Regions from separate parts of the Bacillus sp. DU-106 genome, predicted to be linked through region 3. Evidence: predicted binding sites of a transcription regulator. Region 3 holds the regulator's gene; each other region holds the start of a gene.
The links. Region 3 encodes LexA, which represses DNA repair genes until DNA is damaged. Its sites were predicted from a motif close to CGAACATATGTTCG; they were not measured.

Region 1 (5,269 bases), 2.6 Mb from region 3:
ATTACTTCTTCCCATACTTGTTCATGATCTGTCGCAAATAAGAAATCTCCACTTTCTTCTGCACGTATACGTAATTCTTCTAGTTTTTTCGGAACATCCAGTTCTTCTAAAAACAAGTAAACTGCTTCACACATTTGCATAACTGTTCCTGCACGCTTTAACCTTTTTTGCATGCGAATAACAGGTGTTCTTACAACGTCACGTAGCCTATTTATTTTCTCTTCCATTTCACGTTCACTGTCTGTAATCATCCCGTTCGTATCATCAAGAGAACGATAACGGCGATACATCCATGGATCTTCAGCAGTCCATCTCTTTCCTTGTACACCGTACGCTAAACAGTAATTTTCAAATTCATCCATTTCTTCACGCATCGTTTCTTTTCTTACGTCTAATGGATATAAAAGCTCTGTTTTCACGCAGCGGAACACCGCATCATAACGCCAATTCCCACTAATAATCTCGAGTGCAGAACGAATACATTCTACCAATGGGTGGTGTGACATTGGGCGCTTTTCATCGATGAAGTGCGGGATATTGTAATCTGTAAATAACGTTCGCATCACATCGTAATAACTTTCCCCATTACGAAGAAGCACTGCAATATCTCGGTAACGATATTTTTCATCCGCAACAAGTTTACGAATTTCACGAGCAACACCTTCTACCTCCGCTCGTAAATTCGCAGCTGTACTAATCGTTACACTCGCTTCACCGTTAAATTTTTCATTCGGACGCGCTTCATAATGAGCTTCTAAATGCGCTAATGCCGGAGAATGAAAACGCGGCTGTTCCATAAGTGGAATTGTTTTTTCAATTTCTATTTTCTCTTCACGCGCTACTTGTTTTATTTTTTCATACGTTAACGTCGTTTCATAAAATAAATCGAGTTCATTTACTGGCTGTGCTAACGTTTTTTCATCTATCGTTAACGTGATCGTAACTCTCGCTCCGCAAATCATAAGCTGTCTTACAATCTCTAACTCTTGCGGGGAGAATGAATGAAATCCGTCTATATAAATTTCCGCACCATTTACATATTCAGACTGCGGAAGCTTTTCCACTAGCAATTGCAGGTAGTCTTCTGAATCTAAATATTTTCCAATTAAAGCACGTTCAAAATCATCGTATAACAGCTGTAAATCATACACTTTATTCGCTAGTAACTTTTGTTCGGCACTGCTACTATGCGCATCTAATTGTTGCCACATTTCATATACGTTAGATGGCGTTACATTGTAACGTTTAAACTCTGCAATCATACTACCAAGATGTTCAAAGAAACCGTTTTGCTCCGCTGCTTTTTGGAACACCAATAATCCATCTTTACGAGACTCTACAATTTTACGGAGTAACATATGTACACCAGCTTCATCAATATGAAGACGACTCGCTCCGCCAACTTCTTGCAGTACCTTCCACGCTAATCGTGAAAAACTAAAAACTTGTGCCCGAATAGAACCTCTTACATCCTCACTTCCAATTAACGCCTGCTGCGTCTGGAATGTCATCTGTTCTGGCACAAGATATAATATTGTTTTCCCTCTCGGGCGTTGTTTTAACTCTTCTTGCACTTCGCGTAAACAAAGTGTACTTTTTCCACTTCCCGCTCTACCAATCACAAATCGAAGTGACATGTAACCCCACCTTTCACTTACATAACGAACGTTAGTTTGCTACTATAATTGTATTATAGGACACGAAAAAAGACAAACTGAGTTGTTTGCCTTTTTCTATACTTCTATCTATTATATCAACCTTTTGAAAAATTCGTTTGCACCTCTTGAATTGGCCAATATCGCAAATCAACTTTACCGACGACTGTATCAGCTTTTACAAAGCCAAAGTGTCTACTATCCCAGCTCCCGAGCCGGTTATCACCTACTACAAAAATAAACCCAGGTGGCACCAGTTTTTCTTTCGTTAACTCTTCTAATGTAAAGTCGCCTGTTAGTTGCCTTCCGTTTATCTCTTTCTTATACTTCTCTAAATACGGCTCATCAATAAATTGACCGTTTATATATAACTTATCCTGCTTATATTCAATATGATCTCCAGGTAAACCGATAATCCGCTTTACATAGTCCTCTTTTTTATTCGCATGAAATACCACAACGTCAAATCTGTTCAAGTCCCCAACTTGATAACTCACCTTATTTACAACTAGCATATTGCCATCTTGCAATGTCGGCATCATTGACTTCCCCTCTACAACATACGTTGAAAAGAAAAACGTTCGAAAAAATACAGCTAATAATACACCAATTAAAATTGTTCGTATCCACTCCATGCCTTCTTTTTTCAAAGTTTTCTTCATCTGCTTCTCCCCTTATCCTTTAATACTGAAGCTTTCCTTTACAAAGAAGACTATTCTTAATGTAGTTCTAACTTTACTTCGATTTTCTTACCGACATACCATAAAATAAAAATACCAATCGCTACAATAACTGATTTCACCGGATTATGAATAAATGACATTAAATCATGACCGATATACGTTAAAATAAAAATCATCACAAGTTTTCCGAATGCTAACGCTAGACCAAACTGTTTTACACTAATTCGGGATAAACCAGCGACAACATTTATGAGCGCTGACGGTGTAAACGGAAAACAAAATATAACAAAAATCGGTGCGAATCCTTTCCTTTCAATCCACCCCATTGCTTTTCGTACTCTCTCATGCTTATTTACAAACGAAAAGAAACGACTGCGACCAAAATGGCGGATGATGAAAAAGACAAGTAATGCACCCATTACTGATCCAAGCCATGAATAAAGAAAACCGAGCCAAAAGCCAAATGCAACAGCATTCGCCAGTACAAATACGATAAGCGGTAATGCTGGAATCAACGCCTCTATCATCGGTAAACCAATACCAAGAAGTGGTCCGAACGCTTTATAACTCTCAACAATATGATCCATATTTTCTGGTGAAAAATACTCTTTGATTGTCTGAAAATCCATTCTACACTTTACCCCTTTACTCTAAATACTATCCCTACTGTATCATTGCTTATATGAAAGAGGAAATGGTAGATACGACATATGGAGATGTATTTATTAAAGTTTCCATATCTTTCATAAGAATTCCTTCATTATTTAGCTATGATAATCTATCAATATTCGACAGGACGTGTCATTCGTTTTGTTATTTAGATTGTTTTTTTGATTTTTTCGGTAAATGAAATTACAATGGTGATTTTCTAAATATAACAATTACAACTCGGTTTTTCTAATATATCGCCTTACCTACAAAGACTGATAAAGTGAAACTTTAATCAGTGGGGATTTTGTTGATCCCCCGCTTAACTTCTTTGCTTTCGCTGAATTTTGAGGCGGGGGTCTTACTGCCCACAAATAACAGGATAAACAAAAAAGAATGGGGATTCCCCCATCCTTTCACACTTCGCCTTCCTTCACAAAATACACACTCTCATAAGCGGGTCTTAATGTTGATTCCTCTTTTTTATCAACCTCTTTAAAACAAGGATTCCCTTGTTTTTTCCTACGATCTTCATATTCAGTACGTAATTTCGCTGTACGATTTTGTTGATTTTCAAAACTAGTTTTTGATATCTCTAATTTCACAGCAAAGCCATTTATAAATCTAATAATAAGATTTCCATCTTTTAATTCTTTATTACTTTCAATATAAAAATGAGACAACCAAGCACACTCTTTTCTAGAGTAAGAATAGGTAGGGAAAAAATAAAGTTGATCTGCTGGACTAATCGCAATCGGTGCTTTATGTGTAATATGAGTTAACTCTTTCGTTCCTTCTTTTCTGCCTAAGAAACTAGAGCCATGCTTGCGGCAACTTCTTTCTATAATATCTAGAGGTTTTTGAAATACGAAAAAAGAATCATTCATTTCAACGACTCGCGTAACAATTTTCTTTTCACTTAGAATAACAGGAAGTAAGGCCATCGTATTTTTCGTTACAACATAATTTTCGACATAGCGTTCCACTTTACTTTCCATACTCCATTATCTCCTTTTTTCCATTTATATTAGCAGCTGCATATATAATTTTAGCATCTATGAAAAGGAAATAGCTTACAAGTTCCGCTTTTTTACAATTTTTTATCATTTATCAAACATTTGTTAAATAAAAAAATCACGATATAGTAATGTTTTAATTTTAAAGTTATAAAAACAGCATTTATACTACCTATAAATATTTATTACCCCTTCCTATTTTCACATCATGAAAACAATTAACTTTGCTATAATTAAAATGTAAATCCAATATATGGAGGGCCACTATGGAGGAAAAAGAGATCCAACCATCGATTCAAATGAAAAATAGTAGCGTCATTATCGTGAAAAACTCAGCTAGTATTATATTCGGTTTATTTTTCATTCTGCTATTCTTTGCTAAACCGTTTCGTAAATCAAAATGTCCAGAATGTAAAAAACGTGAGAAGAAAAAATCAGGACAAGAACAATAAAAGGCCTTCCTTTATGGAATGCCTTTTTACATTTGTAGTATCATTTTATTTATTCTTCTCCCTAAAAAACAACTATATTTTCTCCCAAGGTTCCCTACATCTTTTTTGATTTGTAATATGGTCCTTATATAAAACATGAGAAAGAGTATTGGTACTTGTTACCCGCTTTTAATTTTTATTAAACACTTCAAATTTGTACATCTTTATCCATCACTAACAATTCGTTAATTAGTTAACTTTGTAATATAAGTTTTGTATATAATGTCATTCAAAAACACAATATATATAAGTAGCTATTTATAATTACATTGCTTTTTATCGAATTCCAAAAAGGAGCTGTATACTATGGACAAAGAAAATCTCTTAAGCCAGCAGGTTAATAGCATCCCCTCAGATGCCCTGAATACCCCTAGCAAGGAACAAGAACAACTGTTAGAAACATCATCTCAAAACGTACAAAATTCCAACAACAACACTAACAAAAAAGATGTTACTCAAGGTCTATCTGGAAAAGATTTCCCCATTTCAACAGAGAATACAAATTTATAGTTATTTACTATCATACGCAGTAAATGCCCTTGCTGAACTAATTCTTCTACAAAAACTAATACGCATTCCAGATAATTTTTCACCAGTTGTAACATAGAAAAAGAGATTTAGATATAAAACAAGACTCTGAAAAAACTTTCTCCACAACAAAAAAGGATGGCATTAGCCATCCTTTTTTCTATCATCAACTATAAAATTATAGTTTGATTACGTTTTTAGCTTGAGGTCCACGGTTACCTTCTTCGATTTCGAAGCTAACTTTTTGG
Region 2 (5,269 bases), 1.4 Mb from region 3:
GCAATGCTTGTACCAGTAGCGATTTTAATCGGATTATGGTTTGGTAAGAGTGAAGGTAGCGAGGGAAAAAGATCATGGCGCGAACTTCCAATACCATGGTTCATTTTCGGGTTCTTAGCGATGAGTGCAGTGCATTCGCTCGGGATTATTCCAGAAGTTGTTGCGGGATACATTGTTGTTCTTGCTTACATGCTTATCGCAATGGCGATGGCAGGGCTCGGTTTAAATGTAGAGTTTAAAACGTTCCGTAAATTAGGAAGTAAAGCATTTGTGGCGGGGCTGATTGGCTCGGTTTGCTTATCGGTTCTTGGATACGTTCTTGTATATGCGTTAGGATTTATGTAGTAGAGGAGAAAGCTGTTCCCGAAGGTATTTGGGGACAGCTTTTTCTTATGATTATAGTAGCGCTACGGATGTCGATATATTTGGAAAATCGCCGATATAAATGGAGTTGCGCTGATATATTTGGGAAATCGCTGATATATTTCAAGTTGCACTGATATATTTAGAAAATCGCTGATATAAATTGAATTACTCTTGTACTTTGTTAGAGTAGATGTTCAATGAAACATTTTTCTAAAATTTGTAAAGATATCTTTACTTATAACTGGAAAATATTTATAATTTAAGTAAAGATATCTTTACTTTTGAAGGTGGATCCTATGGGTGTGAAAAATAAAATAAAAGAGTTAAGAAAGCAAAATCATATAACACAAGTTGAAATGGCAAAGGTGATGCAGGTGACGCGGCAGACGATAGTGGCGATTGAAAATCATCATTACAATCCGAGTCTAGAGTTATCTTTAAAAATTGCCAAATATTTTGGAGTGAAGGTGGAGGAAATATTTACGCTGGAGTAAGGAGAAAGAAAATAAATGATAAGCTTGAGAGATTTCAATTAGAGTAAACGTTTAAATATATAAGGATTGGTTTTGATTTATTAATTAGTATCGCATCAACGAGCGTGTTAGCAACAAGGAATAATAGATAGAAAAAGGGGAACTGGGATGGGATTACCGGTGTTATGTGTCGCTACAGCTATATTTTCGCTTCTTTGGGGAATGCAAAACTTTTCTCGTAATCCAGTGCCGAGTATTTGTATTATGATTGGTACTGTAGGTTTATCGTATTATTTATTATTATTAGCCCATTATCATAAAACGGCAACGAGTGTTGTTGTTGGAGCACTTATTTTATTTTGTGGGCGCGCCATACAAAAGGGGTTATTTCCATAAAAGCTGTTTATACATTTTGTATAAACAGCTTTTTGTATTTTTTTTACAAAAAGCTTGAAAGTTACGTAACGTCATCTTTTATAATGAAAGGGAAGAGGTGATGGTAGTGATTTCAATACAAGAATTGACGAGAGAAACAGGGGTTACAGTACGTACACTACGTTATTATGATCAAATAGATTTATTAAAGCCGAGCGGAAAAACAGAGGGTGGACATCGGTTATATAGTGAAAATGACGTTATTCGTTTGCAACAAATTTTATTTTTAAAAGAAATGGGATTTTCATTAAAAGAAACTGCGAATATGTTAGTAAAAGGTGAGCTGGATTTAAAAAATTCGCTTGAAAAACAACTTCGGTTTGTACAGGAAGAACAAAAGAAATTTAATCGAATGGAGAGTGTTTTACAAGCAGTTGTTTATTCGGTAGATGTGGAGGGAGAACTCGATTGGAAAGTTATGTTTGAACTGATTCAGCTTTCGAAGCAGTCTCCTCGTATACGTGAAATATTTCAAAATGAAGTATTTTCAAAGGAAGAACAAAAATTGCTTCATAATTTACCAAACATGAGTAAGGAAGATCCGAATGTTTTAGAATGGGTAGATTTATTAAAGCAATTACGCACTTTTATGAAAGACGGTAAAGAAGCTGCTAGTGATGAGGTACAAGGGGCAATGAAGAGATTAATGCAGAAGTGTTTAGAAATGGCCAATGGTGATGAAGCGTTTTTAGATAAGTTATGGGAAGTTAGAAAATCGAAGGAAGATTCACAGAAAATGAGCATGTATCCAATTGAAGAAGAACTTTTAGTGTATATGGATGAGGCTTTTCGTATTTATGATGAAAGGGAGAAGGATAAATGAGCATACTCGCAGAATATCGTTGGTATTTTTTAATTGGGGCAGAAATTGTATTTTGGTTATCAGCTATCGGTTTCTTTTTACTTCGCTACGGATTCCGTTTGAAAAAGGCGAGTTTTATTATGGGAATTGTACTCCTCGTAAATGAAGTGTTTATTTTAACTTTAGGAGTAGTGGACTATTATCAAACAGGAAAGTTCTCTAACTTTCAAATTATTACTGTAATTATTTTATTGTATGCAGTTTTCTACGGGAAAAAGGATTTGAAGAAGCTTGATATATTTGCACAAAAATCAGTTGCGAAATGGCGTAATGAACCGGCGCCTATTATTGAAGAACAGGTAGAATTAATAGGCATGGCCTATGCAAAGCAGGAAATAAAAAATTGGGTATTACATCTTGTTTTATTCGTTGGTGTGCACATATTCTTTTTCTTCGCGTATGGATTTATTCCATTTGAACAATGGGGTAATTGGTTAGAATCGGGAATCGTTTTAAATAAAGCTGCAAGTCGCGTGAGCCAAGTGTGGGCGATTGTATTTTTAGTTGATACAGCAATTTCATTTTCATATGTGATTTTTCCGAAGAAGGAGAAAGGAAAAGAAAAGCTACTTTCATAGTTGAAAGTAGCTTTTCTGGTATACAAATAATTTTTATAGGAGAGGATGACAATAGAAAAAAGAATCAGCTGTATATGTCTATTTCTCTTTAGTTTAGTAGCATGTTCACCATCTAGCACTACAATTGATAAGAAGAATGATGTCATTGTAAAGGGAGTAGGAACTTCCAATCTAGATAAATTCGAACAGTTCGTTATGAACGTTGATCAAGGGGAAGTTGATAAAATAAGAATTGTACAGTATACCGATGAAGGTGACCCGGTTTTTCAAACGTTAGAGCATAGTGGGAAAGATATCCTTTATGTGTTAGATAGTAGACAAGACAAGTTTGCTGGTGACCATAAAGGATTACATAAAGATAGTTATAAAAGTATTGTTAAAGAGCAGCGCGAATCAGAAAGTACTTATCGGTTAACAGATTGTACGAATGAAGATGGACGCAATGGATATGACTTATTATATGTATCAAAAAAATAGAGTTAGTAGAGGAAGGAAGTATTTACTCCTTCCTTTTTCTATGTGTATATTGTCGAAAACTTTACCGAATATCTGTTCGTTTTTTTAGGTTTTTTATAGGTATTCGTGGTAAAATAATAATACAGATTTTTATGAGGAGGTCGGATTTTCTTGGAACGTCAATTTGAAATTGTCTCAGCGTATTCCCCGCAAGGTGATCAGCCGGTAGCTATAGAGAAGCTTGTAGAGGGAATTAATAGTGGAAAGAAAAAGCAAGTGTTGCTTGGAGCAACAGGAACGGGTAAGACATTTACGATTTCAAATGTCATTAAAGAAGTGCAAAAGCCAACACTTGTTATGGCTCATAATAAAACGTTAGCAGGGCAGTTATATAGTGAGTTGAAAGACTTTTTCCCGAATAATGCAGTTGAATATTTTGTTAGTTACTACGATTATTATCAGCCAGAAGCGTATGTACCACAAACAGATACGTTTATTGAAAAAGATGCGCAGATTAATGATGAAATTGATAAATTGCGTCACTCGGCAACGTCTGCATTATTTGAACGGGACGATGTAATTATTGTTGCGAGTGTTTCTTGTATATATGGCTTAGGTTCTCCAGAAGAATACCGCGAGCTAGTTGTTTCGCTTCGAGTTGGTATGGAAAAAGACCGTAATCAATTGCTTCGTGAACTTGTTGATGTACAGTATGGACGTAATGATATTGATTTCAAGCGTGGTACATTCCGTGTGCGAGGAGATGTAGTTGAAATCTTCCCGGCATCACTTGATGAGCATTGTATTCGAATCGAATTTTTCGGTGATGAAATAGATCGTATTCGTGAAGTAAATGCGTTAACAGGTGAAGTATTAGCAGAACGTGAGCATGTAGCAATCTTCCCAGCATCTCACTTCGTTACACGTGAAGAAAAGATGAAGGTCGCTATTGAAAATATCGAAAAAGAATTAGAAGAGCGTTTAAAGGAATTAAATGAAAACGGCAAGTTGTTAGAAGCGCAGCGTATAGAACAGCGTACACGTTATGATTTAGAAATGATGCGCGAGATGGGATTTTGTTCAGGTATTGAAAACTACTCCCGTCATTTAACACTTCGTCCAGCGGGGGCAACGCCGTATACGCTATTAGACTATTTCCCGAAAGATTTCTTAATCGTTATGGATGAATCGCACGTATCAGTACCGCAAGTAAGAGCGATGTATAACGGGGACCAAGCGCGTAAGCAAGTGCTTGTGGATCATGGATTCCGTCTGCCGTCAGCTTTAGATAATAGACCGCTCACATTCGATGAGTTTGAAGAGAAAACGAATCAAGTTATTTATGTTTCAGCAACGCCAGGACCGTATGAGTTAGAGCAGTCGCCAGAAGTAATAGAACAAATTATTCGTCCAACAGGGCTTTTAGATCCACCAATTGATATACGACCAATTGAAGGGCAAATTGACGATTTATTAGGAGAGATTCAAGATCGTATTGCAAAAAATGAACGTGTATTAATTACGACTTTAACGAAGAAAATGTCAGAGGATTTAACGGATTACTTAAAAGATGTAGGAATTAAAGTTAACTATCTTCACTCTGAAATTAAAACGTTAGAACGTATTGAAATTATCCGCGATCTTCGCCTCGGTAAATTTGATGTACTTGTCGGCATTAACTTATTGCGAGAAGGATTAGATATTCCGGAAGTATCACTTGTAGCTATTTTAGATGCTGATAAGGAAGGGTTCTTGCGTTCAGAACGTTCATTAATTCAAACAATCGGTCGTGCCGCGCGTAATGAAAACGGCCGCGTTATTATGTATGCAGATCGTATAACGAAATCTATGGGAATTGCGATTGAAGAAACGAAGCGTCGTCGTAGTATACAAGAAGCTTACAATGAAGAGCATGGTATTACGCCGAAAACGATTCAAAAAGGCGTTCGTGATGTTATCCGTGCAACGACAGCTGCTGAAGAGACAGAAACATACGAAGCAACTCCTGCTAAGAAAATGACGAAAAAAGAGCGCGAAAAGACAATTGCGAAGATGGAAGCAGAGATGAAAGAAGCAGCAAAAGCGTTAGACTTCGAGCG
Region 3 (5,269 bases):
TGGAATATTTAACTTATCACTTAATAGCTTCTCAAGCGGTTTTGCCTTCGCCTCTAACGTATCTGCATTTTGAGAAGGAACAAATTGAACATTTAAAGTCTTCGGTACATACCCTTTTTTCGTATCTTCATTTTTACTTGCACTTGATTCCTTCGTTCCACAGCCACTTAATAATCCCGCTGCTAGTACAACTGTTGTGCTCATTGCAAAAACTTTTTTCAACATATTAATGCCTCCATTTTTCATTGTTATAAAATAACCTTTCATAAACATGAAGAAATATATCACATATTTTTACAAATAATTGATTATTTACATAATCTTTACACATTCTATACACTCACATTAAAATTCTCTTCACATATTTGATATGATGAATTGGAAGATAACAATAGAAAAGGTGAGTCATATTGGAACAAAATCAAACTGTAACTTTAAACATCTTATTAACAAGCGATATACATGGCACTGTTTATCCTATTCACTACCAAGATAACTCCCCAGCAGAACTTGGTTTAGCTAAAATTTCTACTCTTATAAAAAAAGAACGTTCCCAAAATACAAACGTTCTTTTAATTGATAATGGCGACTTTATTCAAGGAACACCATTTACTTATCATTATGTTACATACGAAAAAAACAAAAAAAACCCAATGTCCTTATTAGCGAATTACTTACAGTATGACGCTGCAATTATCGGCAATCATGAGTTTAATTACGGGATGGGTATATTAAATAACGCTGTGACTACTGCGAACTTCCCGTACCTATCAGCAAACATTTTAGATAAAAACATAAAGAAACCTTATTTCGGAAAACCTTATATAATCAAACAGATTGAATCCAATATAAAAATCGCTATTTTAGGGGTGACAACGCACTACATTACCAATTGGGAACAACCCCATCACATTAAAGACTTACAATTTGAAGATGCATTAGAAACAACGAAAAAGTGGGTTTCTTACATTCGCAAACATGAGAAACCAGATTTACTAGTCGTAGCGTATCACGGGGGAGTTGAACGAGATTTACAAACCGGGGTACCGACTGAAGTTTTAACAGGAGAAAACCAAGGATATGCAATGTGCCATGAAATTGAAGACATAGATATTTTATTAACAGGTCACCAACACCGGGAAATTGCTCACACAATGGCTAACGGTGTAACAATTTTACAGACCGGATGTAATGGAAACTCAGTTGGAAAAGTAAAAATAACATTCGAAAAAACAAAACATAAATGGGTTAAAAAAGAGAGTTCTTCTGAATTATTATCTGTACAAGGAGTTGAGGCTGACCAAGATGTACTTTCATTGGTAGCCGATTACGAAGAGAAAACACAAAAGTGGCTTGATCAACCTATTGGAATCATTCAGGGGGATATGCAAATTTCAGATGCTATGCAAACTCGTTTGCATGATCATCCTTTTATCGAATTCATAAATAAAATACAGATGGATATAGCTAATGTATCAATTTCTTGTACAAGTTTGTTCCATAATACATCTCCAGGTTTCCCGGAACATGTAACAATGCGTGACATCGTTTCTAATTATATTTATCCAAACACATTAAAAGTAATTAGAATAACTGGAGCGGATATAAAAAATGCTCTTGAACTCTCTGCTTCTTATTTCACATTAAAAACAGATGGATCCATCACCGTAAGTCCTACCTACATAGAACCAAAGCCACAACATTATAATTATGATATGTGGGAAGGGATTTCATACGTATTAAACATTTCAAAACCAATTGGTGAAAGAGTAGAATCTTTACAGCATAACAGTGCTCCTCTTAATATGAATGAAGAATATGACGTTGTAATGAATAATTATCGTGCAAGTGGCGGGGGAAATTTCTTTATGTTTCAAAACAAACCGGTAGTAAAAGATATACCCACAGATATGTCTGAACTTATCGCTAATTATATATTGGAACATAAAACGATAGAAGCAACAGTTAATAACAACTGGAAAGTTATTAAATAACGATTTTTACATATAAAAAAGATGGGCTTCGCCCATCTTTTAATTTAATTTTGCATTATCTTGCTTTTTTAAAGCTTTTAATTTCGTCGGTGTAACATCTGTACCTTCTTCGTTAACAACTTTAATACCTTTAAGTTCGTTTAACATATTTTGACGAAATCCTTTTAAATATTGTTCACGTAGCGATTGACGCTCACGTTGCTCTTCTTCAGTTAAACCTTCAGCTTTTGCTTTTTTCGCTAAGAAGTTAATGCGTTCAACGAGTTCGTGATTAATCATCTCGAATCCCCCTTCTAATCAAAACTGATTATTATCATACAATAGTTACTCTTCTTTATCAAGCAATTGCTTCGTATACTCTACATATCTACGATGTACAGTCGCCTTTGAAACATTATGACCAAATCCACGTAATGTTGCTGCAATTTCTTCAAACGTGAGTTCACTTTTTCGCAAACGTACAATTTCCTCAATTGGCACTTCTTTTTTCTCTCTTCCTACACTTAAATGACGATTTTTTAAATTTTTTTCTGGACGATAACCTTTTTCTACTGCACGTTGCATACCTCGTTTAATTTTCAAATTATGAATCTTTCTTTGATATTCTTCAACAATACCAATAATATCTAATACCATTGAATCAGAATCCGACAATTGTAATTCACCATTATGTGTATGCGTATATACTTTTATGCCTTCTTTATGTAAACAATGCATTAACGCGATCTTCGCATTTCCTCTACCAAGACGCGTTTCATCTTGTATAAGTAACACATCAATTTGTTCGTCTCGAATTGTATCCAACACCTCTAATATACCGTCACGTTCAATTGTATATCCACTAGCCTGCTCTTCAATCACCTTAGTAACATTCATTTGATAGCGCTCAGCTAAATGCAATAATTCATCTTTTTGACGTAATAATGATGTTTCTTGCGCTTCTTTCGTTGTACTCACACGTGCATAAATAATTGCATTCATTTTGAACCCCTCTTTCTCCCTATTATTTCCCTATAGTGTAACATAAATCCGCCATTTGTTCGAACTTATGTTTGTAGAATGTTTTTTCACATGTTATACTTATTAATAAGAAAAATGAAAGAAAACGAGGTGTTAGAAAACATGGAAAAGTTAACGAAACGCCAGCAAGACATTCTCGACTTTATTAAGCTAAAAGTACAAGAAAAAGGATATCCACCTTCCGTACGTGAAATTGGTCAAGCAGTCGGCCTCGCTTCTAGTTCTACAGTGCACGGACATTTATCACGATTAGAAGAAAAAGGATACATTCGACGCGATCCAACAAAACCACGTGCCATTGAAATTTTAGGTGAAGACCGAATGGATACGGAAACACAATCTGTTATTCAAGTTCCAATTGTCGGAAAAGTCACTGCTGGTTTACCAATTACAGCGGTCGAAAGCGTAGAAGAACATTTCCCACTTCCAGCTAGTATTGTTGCTGGAGCAGACCAAGTGTTCATGTTACGTATTTCTGGAGATAGTATGATTGAAGCTGGTATTTTCGATGGAGATTTAGTTGTTGTTCGCCAACAGCAGTCTGCATATAATGGTGAAATTGTAGTCGCTTTAACAGAGGATAACGAAGCAACAGTTAAACGTTTCTATAAAGAAAAAGACCATTTCCGTCTACAACCAGAAAACTCTTCATTAGAACCTATCATTTTAAAACAAGTGTCAGTTATCGGGAAAGTAATTGGCGTATATCGTGATTTACATTAAAAATAACAAAAAGAAGATAATTACCTTATTTATATACGGTAATTATCTTCTTTTTGTATTTTGATAGATTTCCATGCATTCTATTTCTTATTAACGAGTTTCAATCGTCACATCTCCCGCAGCCGTTTTACCGCTAATCTTTTTACTACCATTTCCAATTGTTACATTTTTATTTTCTTCATTAAAAATTGTTACATCTCCAGCAGCACTTTGCCCAGTAATTACCGCATCTTGTGGTGTTTCCGATAAAGTAATATCTATATCTCCCGCAGTTGAACTTGCTTCTAGATTATACTTAGAATCATGATCTTGAATATTTATTTCCCCACTTGTTGTTTTTGCGGTCACTTTCCCTAATACCTTCTTAAAGTTCACCTCACCAGCTTTTGTCGATCCCTCCACATTCTTAGCCGTTACTTGTTTCAACTCTACTTCTCCAGCAAGTGTCCTAACACTTACGCTATCACTTTTCACATCACTCATTTCGATTTGTCCAGCAGATGAATTTACTTTTACATCTTGGTAAGAGCGTTCGGGCACAAGGAGAGTCAATTTAGACGTTTGAAACCTAAAATCGTAAAAAGAAAAATCAAATGAAGCACCTTTTTCTCTTTCCCCAATAATTTTTAATGTGTCACCATCTTCTGCGATACGAATCTCTTGTTTACGTACATCTCCCGATTGCTTTACATAAAAAGAAGAGTCAGGAGATTTTTGGACAATAATATCCCCGGCATCTAACTTAACTTCTATATTTTTTAATGTTTCGTTTTTAATTACATTTTCTTTATCGCCTTTTTCAGCAGTTTGTACTGCTTTTTCATATGTTTGGGAAATTCCTATTACTCCAATAATGATACAAGCGATAGCGATTAAAAATAGTTTTTTCATCATTTACTCTCCTTTTATCATTTTGAAGTTCCATATTACATATCGTACACACAATCTCTTAAACCACTTTGTACTATAAAAAGCGATAATACATAAAAATAAACCTACCCCAACAAACGTTATACTAACGAAAAGATCCAACCATATAAAAGTACCCATAAATACTTTTCCAATAACGAAAAATGGTGTTACTACACTAGCAATACCACCGATCCAAAAAGAAAATATAAAAGCAATAATTGCGACTAACGGGCCTAACACAATAATAAAATTAAACAAACTAAGTCCAATCGCTGCCATAACAGCTCTTGTCACATTTGAAGTCGATGGATTTTTTTTCATTTCATCGAAGCGATACATCGCAAGTAATTCTTTCGCGATTACTTTCGGAGAACCAAGGCCCTGTATTATTTCCGATTCAGTTTTCCCCTCTTCTAGTCCAAACTGAAAGTGCTCTTCATAATCCAATAAAATATCTTGCCTCTCTTCCTCTGGTAACTTTCTAAGATAACTTGATAATTCTTTAAGAAACCCTTCTTTACTCATCCCATTCCACCCCTTCAACAATTTCTTGTACCCCTTTCGCAAAATCACGCCATTCTGTTACTAACAAATGAAATTGCGTCTCCCCTTGCTCTGTT

Region 1: the regulator LexA is predicted to act here: its motif matches at 1,663-1,676, upstream of addB (helicase-exonuclease AddAB subunit AddB).
Region 2: the regulator LexA is predicted to act here: its motif matches at 3,257-3,270, upstream of uvrB (excinuclease ABC subunit B).

Annotation. Positions count from the first base shown of each region.
Region 1 covers NZ_CP026607.1:1,112,139-1,117,407, reverse strand. Annotated here, with positions in the region: gene addB (helicase-exonuclease AddAB subunit AddB) at 1-1,637, opposite strand, end outside; gene lepB (signal peptidase I) at 1,754-2,317, opposite strand; gene C3Y97_RS05755 (TVP38/TMEM64 family protein) at 2,374-2,967, opposite strand; gene C3Y97_RS05750 (competence protein ComK) at 3,403-3,984, opposite strand; gene C3Y97_RS05745 (hypothetical protein) at 4,269-4,454, shown strand; gene C3Y97_RS05740 (hypothetical protein) at 4,800-5,003, shown strand; gene cspA (RNA chaperone/antiterminator CspA) at 5,200-5,269, opposite strand, start outside.
Region 2 covers NZ_CP026607.1:5,067,204-5,072,472, reverse strand. Annotated here, with positions in the region: gene C3Y97_RS26040 (YeiH family protein) at 1-345, shown strand, start outside; gene C3Y97_RS26035 (helix-turn-helix transcriptional regulator) at 663-860, shown strand; gene C3Y97_RS26030 (hypothetical protein) at 1,008-1,235, shown strand; gene C3Y97_RS26025 (MerR family transcriptional regulator) at 1,336-2,097, shown strand; gene C3Y97_RS26020 (hypothetical protein) at 2,094-2,714, shown strand; gene C3Y97_RS26015 (DUF4362 domain-containing protein) at 2,760-3,191, shown strand; gene uvrB (excinuclease ABC subunit B) at 3,342-5,269, shown strand, end outside.
Region 3 covers NZ_CP026607.1:3,701,323-3,706,591, forward strand. Annotated here, with positions in the region: gene C3Y97_RS18685 (phosphate/phosphite/phosphonate ABC transporter substrate-binding protein) at 1-225, opposite strand, end outside; gene C3Y97_RS18690 (bifunctional metallophosphatase/5'-nucleotidase) at 411-1,994, shown strand; gene C3Y97_RS18695 (DUF896 domain-containing protein) at 2,034-2,273, opposite strand; gene C3Y97_RS18700 (YneB family resolvase-like protein) at 2,319-2,975, opposite strand; gene lexA (transcriptional repressor LexA) at 3,117-3,737, shown strand; gene C3Y97_RS18710 (DUF4097 family beta strand repeat-containing protein) at 3,828-4,631, opposite strand; gene C3Y97_RS18715 (DUF1700 domain-containing protein) at 4,632-5,174, opposite strand; gene C3Y97_RS18720 (PadR family transcriptional regulator) at 5,167-5,269, opposite strand, start outside.